3 regions of the Achromobacter sp. 46006 genome follow, and region 2 is predicted to be linked to each of the others. Evidence: predicted binding sites of a transcription regulator. Region 2 holds the regulator's gene; each other region holds the start of a gene.
The links. Region 2 encodes HrcA, which represses chaperone genes, less so after heat shock. Its sites were predicted from a motif close to TTAGCACTCNNNNNNNNNGAGTGCTAA; they were not measured.
Positions count from the first base shown of each region.

Region 1: a site for HrcA is predicted at 1,134-1,160, ahead of rpoH (RNA polymerase sigma factor RpoH). Genes of this name have one in related genera too.
Region 3: a site for HrcA is predicted at 982-1,008, ahead of groES (co-chaperone GroES). Genes of this name have one in related genera too.

Region 1 covers NZ_JCBANN010000011.1:44,004-46,269, reverse strand. The annotation lists gene rpoH (RNA polymerase sigma factor RpoH) at 203-1,087, opposite strand; gene AC6LKG_RS08545 (hypothetical protein) at 1,258-1,947, opposite strand; gene fghA (S-formylglutathione hydrolase) at 2,044-2,266, opposite strand, start outside.
Region 2 covers NZ_JCBANN010000002.1:166,522-168,787, forward strand. The annotation lists gene AC6LKG_RS02115 (NAD kinase) at 1-238, opposite strand, end outside; gene hrcA (heat-inducible transcriptional repressor HrcA) at 367-1,371, shown strand; gene hemH (ferrochelatase) at 1,417-2,266, shown strand, end outside.
Region 3 covers NZ_JCBANN010000034.1:46,954-49,219, reverse strand. The annotation lists gene groL (chaperonin GroEL) at 1-599, opposite strand, end outside; gene groES (co-chaperone GroES) at 637-924, opposite strand; gene AC6LKG_RS16885 (sigma-70 family RNA polymerase sigma factor) at 1,322-1,825, shown strand; gene AC6LKG_RS16880 (FecR domain-containing protein) at 1,822-2,266, shown strand, end outside.

The sequences.
Region 1 (2,266 bases), on a different contig from region 2:
AAGTTCGCGGTCTACGTGAAGTTAGGCGGTGTGCGCTTCATTAAGTTTCTGAAATCGCGCGTTATTTCGCGGCGAATTTGTATCAATTTATTGGCGCTTCGCGACGACGGCCGTCACCGTTCCTGCGCATGGCCGAGCGCGGCCGGCGGAGCAAAGAAAAGGGCCGCGATTTCGCGGCCCTTGGCATCCATGCGGCAGGGAATCAGGCGGCCAGGTTGCCGCGCATCTTCTTCAATGCGGCGGCCTCGATCTGGCGGATGCGTTCGGCCGACACGCCGAACTCCTGTGCCAGTTCGTGCAGCGTGGCGCCGCCGTCGTCCTGCAGCCAGCGCGCTTCGACGATGCGGCGCGAGCGCGGATCGAGCGCTTCCAGCGCGCTCGACAGACCGGCGCTTTGCAACTGGTCGCGCGCCGCGCGTTCCAACACGCGGGTCGGCTCCTGGCGGCCATCGTCTGACAGGTAGGCGATGGGCGCGTAGCTGTCGTCATCGTCGTCCTGGTTTTCGAGCGACATGTCGCGGCCGGACAGGCGCACTTCCATTTCGCTGACGTCTTCGCGGCGCACGTTGAGTTCGCGCGCGATGTGGTCGACCTGTTCCGGATCCAGCGTCTGGCCGTCCGGGCGCATGCTGCGCAGGTTGAAGAACAGCTTGCGCTGCGCCTTGGTGGTGGCCACCTTGACCAGGCGCCAGTTGCGGATGATGTATTCGTGGATTTCGGCCTTGATCCAGTGGACGGCGAACGACACCAGGCGCACGCCGCGCTCGGGATCGAAGCGCTTGACGGCCTTCATCAGGCCGACGTTGCCTTCCTGGATCAGGTCGGCATGGGGCAATCCATAGCCCAGGTACTGGCGCGCCACCGACACCACCAGGCGCAGGTGCGACAGCACCAGTTCGCGCGCGGCGCCCAGGTCTTCGCTGTCGCGCAGGCGGCGGCCGAGTTCGGTTTCACGTTCGGCCGACAGGACCGGCAGGCGGTTCACGGCCGAGATGTAGGCGTCGATGGTGCCGAGCGCGCCCGGATTGGCGATGGCCAACGCCAGGGCGTTGCCGGACGTGGCCAACGAGGTACTGGGTTGCTTCATTGCGGCGGTCTCCGGAAGGCGAAGGGGTAAAGACATGGATTCGATGTTAGCACTCTAGTAAAGGGAGTGCTAATTCGACTATTGCGGCGCGTCAAAGTTTCCGACCGAAGACGCGTCCCCATTTTAAATGCGCACGGGAAGGCGGTGCCGGTCCGGTCCGCCGCGCCGGCCTACCAGCCCAGGCGTTTCAGGCCGGCCGCGGTGGCCTCGCCATCGGGGCGCACGAACAGCGCGCCGCGCGGATCCATATAAACCTGGTACTTCGCGCCGTCGAACAGCGGCATGTAGGCCGCGCTGCCGAATTGGACATCGACGAACGGAAACCAGTTCGGAAAACTTTGCTTGAGCGAGCCCAGGTCCGGCGCCGGCCAGTCATCCAGCGCATGGACCGACTTCGTGGCCGAGGCTTCGCGCGCGGCATCGCTATACCGGCCAGACAAGCGCTCCAGGCGGTACAGCGGCGGCGCGCCGGCCACCAGGGCGGGCAAACGCCAGCGCACCACCCGTGCATCGATCTGCCACTGGTCGCCGTAGAGCACGTACTGCTTGTCGCCCACGCCCGGCGCGCTGGCTCTGACCTGGAACTGGCCTTCGGCCTGCTGCCGCACCTCGATGCGGGCCACGGGTTCGTCGGTGGTCAGGCGGAAAAATTGCACCAGCGACAAGGCCAGCAGCCCCGACACCCCGCCCAGCAACAGCAGCATCAGGCCGAACAGGCGCCGCACCGGGCGCACCTTGAAAGTGCGCCGGCCGCGTTCGTCACGCGGGCCGCCCCGGCCCAACAGCATCGCCAGGCCCGGGAGGAACACGACCACCGCGGCCAGCAGGATCCACACGAAGGGAGCGATTCCGTTGATCAAATCAGGCGGTCCTATGCAGGGAAAGCCATGGCCGGGCGCCGGGCGCCAGGCGTCCCGGGCCTGCCACGGCAGGGCGCCCAGTATAAAAGCGGGGCGTCAGGGGGCCGGTTTTCCAAGCCGCTCGACGTGAAACCGGATGTGATCCTCGATGAACGTCGAGATGAAGTAATAGCCGTGGTCGTAACCTTCCTGGCGGCGCAGTTCCAGCGGCTGGCCGGCGGCGGCGCAGGCGGCCTCGAATACCTCGGGATACAACTGCTCGGCCAAAAACTGGTCGGCCATGCCCTGGTCGATCAGGATGCCGGCGGGAAACGGCTGG
Region 2 (2,266 bases):
GACGCGCGGCGCCCAGCACCGTGCCGTCGCCGCCCATGACCACCGCCAGCGAGGCGTCCTGGCCGATCTGCGCGTAGGTGGCGACCGGATATTCCGTCAGTCCGGTGTTGCGGGCCGTGTCGGCATCGACGAGCACCTGCCGCCCGGCCTGCGTGAGCGCGTGCGCGAGCGCCCTCAACGGAGTGGCCAGGCCGGTGTCCTGGTATCTGCCGATCAGCGCGACGATAGGAAAGTGCATGGTGGCGAGGCGAGTCAAAATACGGAATCGGCCCGGAATCGGGCTTATTAGCCGATTATATGGGGCCGCATATCGGCTTGCGGGACAAAAATCGCCTCAATTGGAAAAGATTCCCTAAAATACCGGGTATGGATGACCGCGCACGCGCATTACTGAAAGCGTTGATCGAACGCTACATCGCCGATGGGCAACCAGTCGGCTCGCGGACGCTATCGAAGGTCTTCGATCTGTCGCCCGCCACCATTCGCAACGTCATGGCCGACCTGGAAGAGTTGGGGCTGATCCACAGTCCGCATACCTCGGCCGGGCGCATTCCCACGCCGCGCGGCTACCGCATGTTCGTCGATTCCCTGCTGGCGGTGCAGTCGTACCAGCTCGAACCGCACAACATGGGCGAGATGCTGGCGGCCGCCGAGCCCACCCGCGCGGTCAATGCCGCCGCGGCGCTGCTTTCCAACCTGACCCAGTTCGCCGGCGTGGTGCTGACTCCCAAGCGCGCCCAGGTGTTCCGCCAGATCGAATTCATCCGCCTGTCGGACAAGCGGGTGCTGCTGATCATCGTCACCCCCGACGGCGACGTGCAGAACCGCATCCTGTTCGTGCAGCGCGACTACGCCGAGGCCGAACTGCTGGAGGCCGGCAACTTCTTCAACGTCCACTTCGCCGGCAAGTCGTTCGACGCGGTGCGGCGTACGCTGTCCACGGAACTGGCGCAGTTGCGCGAAGATATCTCGCGCCTGATGCAGGCGGCGGTCGAGGCCAGTGCCGAGGCGGCCGAGGACGGCGATGCCGTGGTCATTTCGGGCGAACGCAAGCTGCTCGACGTCACCGACATCGCGTCCGACATGGACCGGCTGCGCAAGATGTTCTCGTTGTTCGAGAAGAAGACCGACCTGCTGCAACTGCTCGATGTTTCCAGCCGCGCGCAGGGCGTGCAGATCTACATCGGCGGCGATTCGCAACTTGTGCCGATGGAAGAGGTCTCGGTCATCACCGCGCCCTACGGCGTCGATGGCAAGGTGGTCGGTACGCTCGGCGTAATCGGTCCGACCCGCATGGCCTACGAGCGCGTCATCCCCATCGTGGACATCACGGCGCGCCTGCTGTCGAACGCCCTCAGCCACAACCAGTAGTCCCAACCGAACCGACATCCTCCTGGTGGAGGAAGGGGAGTTTTTGTGTTTCTTCGCCTGTTCAAGTATCTCTGGCCTGAACGCTACCTGCCTGAAGCCGAGCAGGACGACCCCTTCAATGAAGACCCGCCGCCGCGCGCGCCGGGCAAGGTCGGCGTGCTGCTGGTGAACTTGGGCACGCCCGACACGCCGGGCCGCAAGGACATCCGCAAGTACCTGGGCGAATTCCTGTCGGACCCGCGCGTGATCGAGATCCCGCGCTATCTGTGGAAGCCGATCCTGCATGGCCTGGTGCTGACGCTGCGTCCCAAGAAGCTGGAGCCGCGCTACGCCGGCATCTGGCTCAAGGACGGTTCGCCGCTGATGGTCTACAGCCGCCGTCAGGCCGAGGGCGTGCAGGCTGCATTGACCGCGGCCGGGGGCGAGGCGGTGGTGGAGCTGGGCATGCGCTACGGCAACCCGTCGATTCCCGACGCCATCTCGCGGCTGCGGGCGCAGGGCTGCGAACGCATCCTGACCGTGCCGCTGTATCCGCAATACGCCGCCAGTACCACCGCCACGGTGGTCGATGCCGTCACGCGCCATGCGGGCCGGCTGCGCGACCAGCCTGAGATGCGTTTCATCAAGCGGTTCCACGAGGACCCCATCTATCTCGACCCGCTGGCCGCCAGCATCGAGGCGTATTGGCGCGAGCATGGCAAGCCGCAGAAGCTGGTCATGAGCTTTCACGGCCTGCCGCGCTATTCCATCGAGCTGGGCGACCCCTATTATCGCGACTGCATGGAAACCGCGCGGCTGCTGGCGCAGCGCCTGTCGCTGCCGCGCGAGCAGATCGAGGTGACCTTCCAGAGCCGCTTCGGCACCGCCCGCTGGCTCGAGCCCTACACCGAGCCGA
Region 3 (2,266 bases), on a different contig from region 2:
AGGTAGCCGCGGTCGAATTGCATGCCTTCGACGACGTCCAGCTCGTTTTCCAGCGACTTGCCGTCTTCGACGGTGATGACGCCTTCCTTGCCGACCTTGTCCATCGCGTCAGCGATGATCTGGCCGATCGAGGAGTCGCTGTTGGCCGAGATCGAGCCGACCTGGGCGATTTCCTTGCTGGTCGTGACCGGCTTGGACTGCTTCTTCAGTTCGGCGACGGCGGCGGCGACAGCCTTGTCGATGCCGCGCTTCAGGTCGATCGGGTTGAAACCGGCGGCAACGTACTTCAGGCCTTCCTGAACGATGGCCTGGGCCAGCACGGTGGCGGTGGTGGTGCCGTCACCGGCGTTGTCGGAGGTCTTGGAGGCGACGTCCTTGACCAGTTGGGCGCCGATGTTCTCGAACTTGTCCTTCAGTTCGATTTCCTTGGCGACGGAGACACCGTCCTTGGTCACGGTCGGGGCGCCGAACGAGCGCTCCAGCACGACGTTGCGACCCTTGGGGCCCAGGGTGGTCTTGACGGCGTTGGCGAGGACATTCACGCCACGGACGATGCGCACGCGGGCGTCGTCACCGAACAGTACTTGCTTGGCAGCCATTTGTTAGCTTCCTTCGAAAATTCGTTTGAGGCAGGGTTTACTGGACCACGGCGAGGATTTCGTCCTCGCGGATGACGAGCAGCTCTTCGCCGTCAACCTTGACGGCCTGGCCGGCGTACTTGCCGAACAGAACCTTGTCGCCAGCCTTCAGGTCGACCGGCAGGATCTTGCCGTCTTCGGTCTTCTTGCCGGGGCCGACGGCCACGACTTCACCCTGGTCGGGCTTTTCAGCGGCGCTGTCGGGGATGACGATGCCCGACGCAGTCTTGCGCTCGTTTTCGAGGCGTTTGACGATCACGCGATCGCCCAGGGGACGCAAGGCCATGAGGAACTCCTGTTACTTAAGAAGAAAGTGAATGATCGGTTGGGCCCGGGAGGATTGTTAGCACTCACCGGAGTCGAGTGCTAATTATAGGGATGATGTGGCGGGGTTCAAGGGGGGGGCAGGGGGCTGTTACATATAGCGGGGAGGAAATCCCGGAATCAATCGCGAGGGTTGTTGCGCCCCTAATAAATTCATCCAAGCTGAATTTCGGTTCATAAGCGTTCATTCAATCAGGCGCGCGCTGGCTACGACGGCAGACCGCTTCCGCCCCATATCGCCCACGGCCGCGGCTTGCAAAAATCCGCGGGTTTGATGGAAAATTGATAGTAATTCTCATTACTGAATTTTCAATCCGGAGCGCCTGGTGTCCACCATTCCTCCCGCTGCAGCGTCAGCGATGCATACGCTTTACAGCGACAACCACGGGTGGCTGTTGGGGTGGTTGCGCCGTCGTGTGGGCGATCCGTTCGATGCGGCGGATCTAATGCAGGACACCTTCGTCAGGGTGTTGAAGGCGCATACCGGTCGATGCGGCGCGGCCAGCGCCGACCCCGTCGCCCAGATCCGGGAGCCGCGCGCCTATCTGGCGACCATCGCCAAAAGCCTGATGATCGATTTTTTCCGGCGCCAAACGCTGGAGCGAACCTATCTCGAGGTCTTGGCCGCACTCCCGCCGCAGGAGGTGCCTTCGCTCGAAGCGCAGGCCGTGTTGCGTAGCGCCCTGATCGAGATCGACGCCATGCTCGACGGACTCGGATTGAAGGTCAAGCAGGCCTTCTTGATGGCGCAGTGCGAAGACCTGCCCTATGCCGAGATTGCCCGGCGTCTGGGGGTATCGCGTCGTAGCGTGGATAACTATCTGGCGCGCGCCATGGCGCATTGCTGCCTGCTGCTGCCGTGAGCGGCACGCCAACGCCAGCGGACACAACGCCGAGCGCGCGGGAACTGCGCGCCGTCAACGAGGCCGCCGCCTGGTATGCGCGGCTGAGTTCGGAAGCCGCCACTCCCAACGATCGCCAAGCATGGAGCCACTGGCTCGCCAGCGACGCCGCCCACCGCGCCGCATGGGGCAAGGTCGAGCAGGTCTGTCGCCAGATGGGCCGCCTGCCAGGCAGCATCGCCCGTCCCACACTGGCCCCGGCCAAGGCGGCGCGCCGCACCGTGCTGCGTAACATCGGCCTCGGGGCGGGCGCCGGCGCCGCCTCCTGGCTGGGTTGGCGCACCCTGCCGTGGGAAGGCTGGACTGCCGATTACCGCAGCGCCGTCGGCGAACGGCGCGACATCCGGCTTGCAGACGGCTCGTCCATGCTGATGGACACGGATACCTCCGTCGACGTCTCGT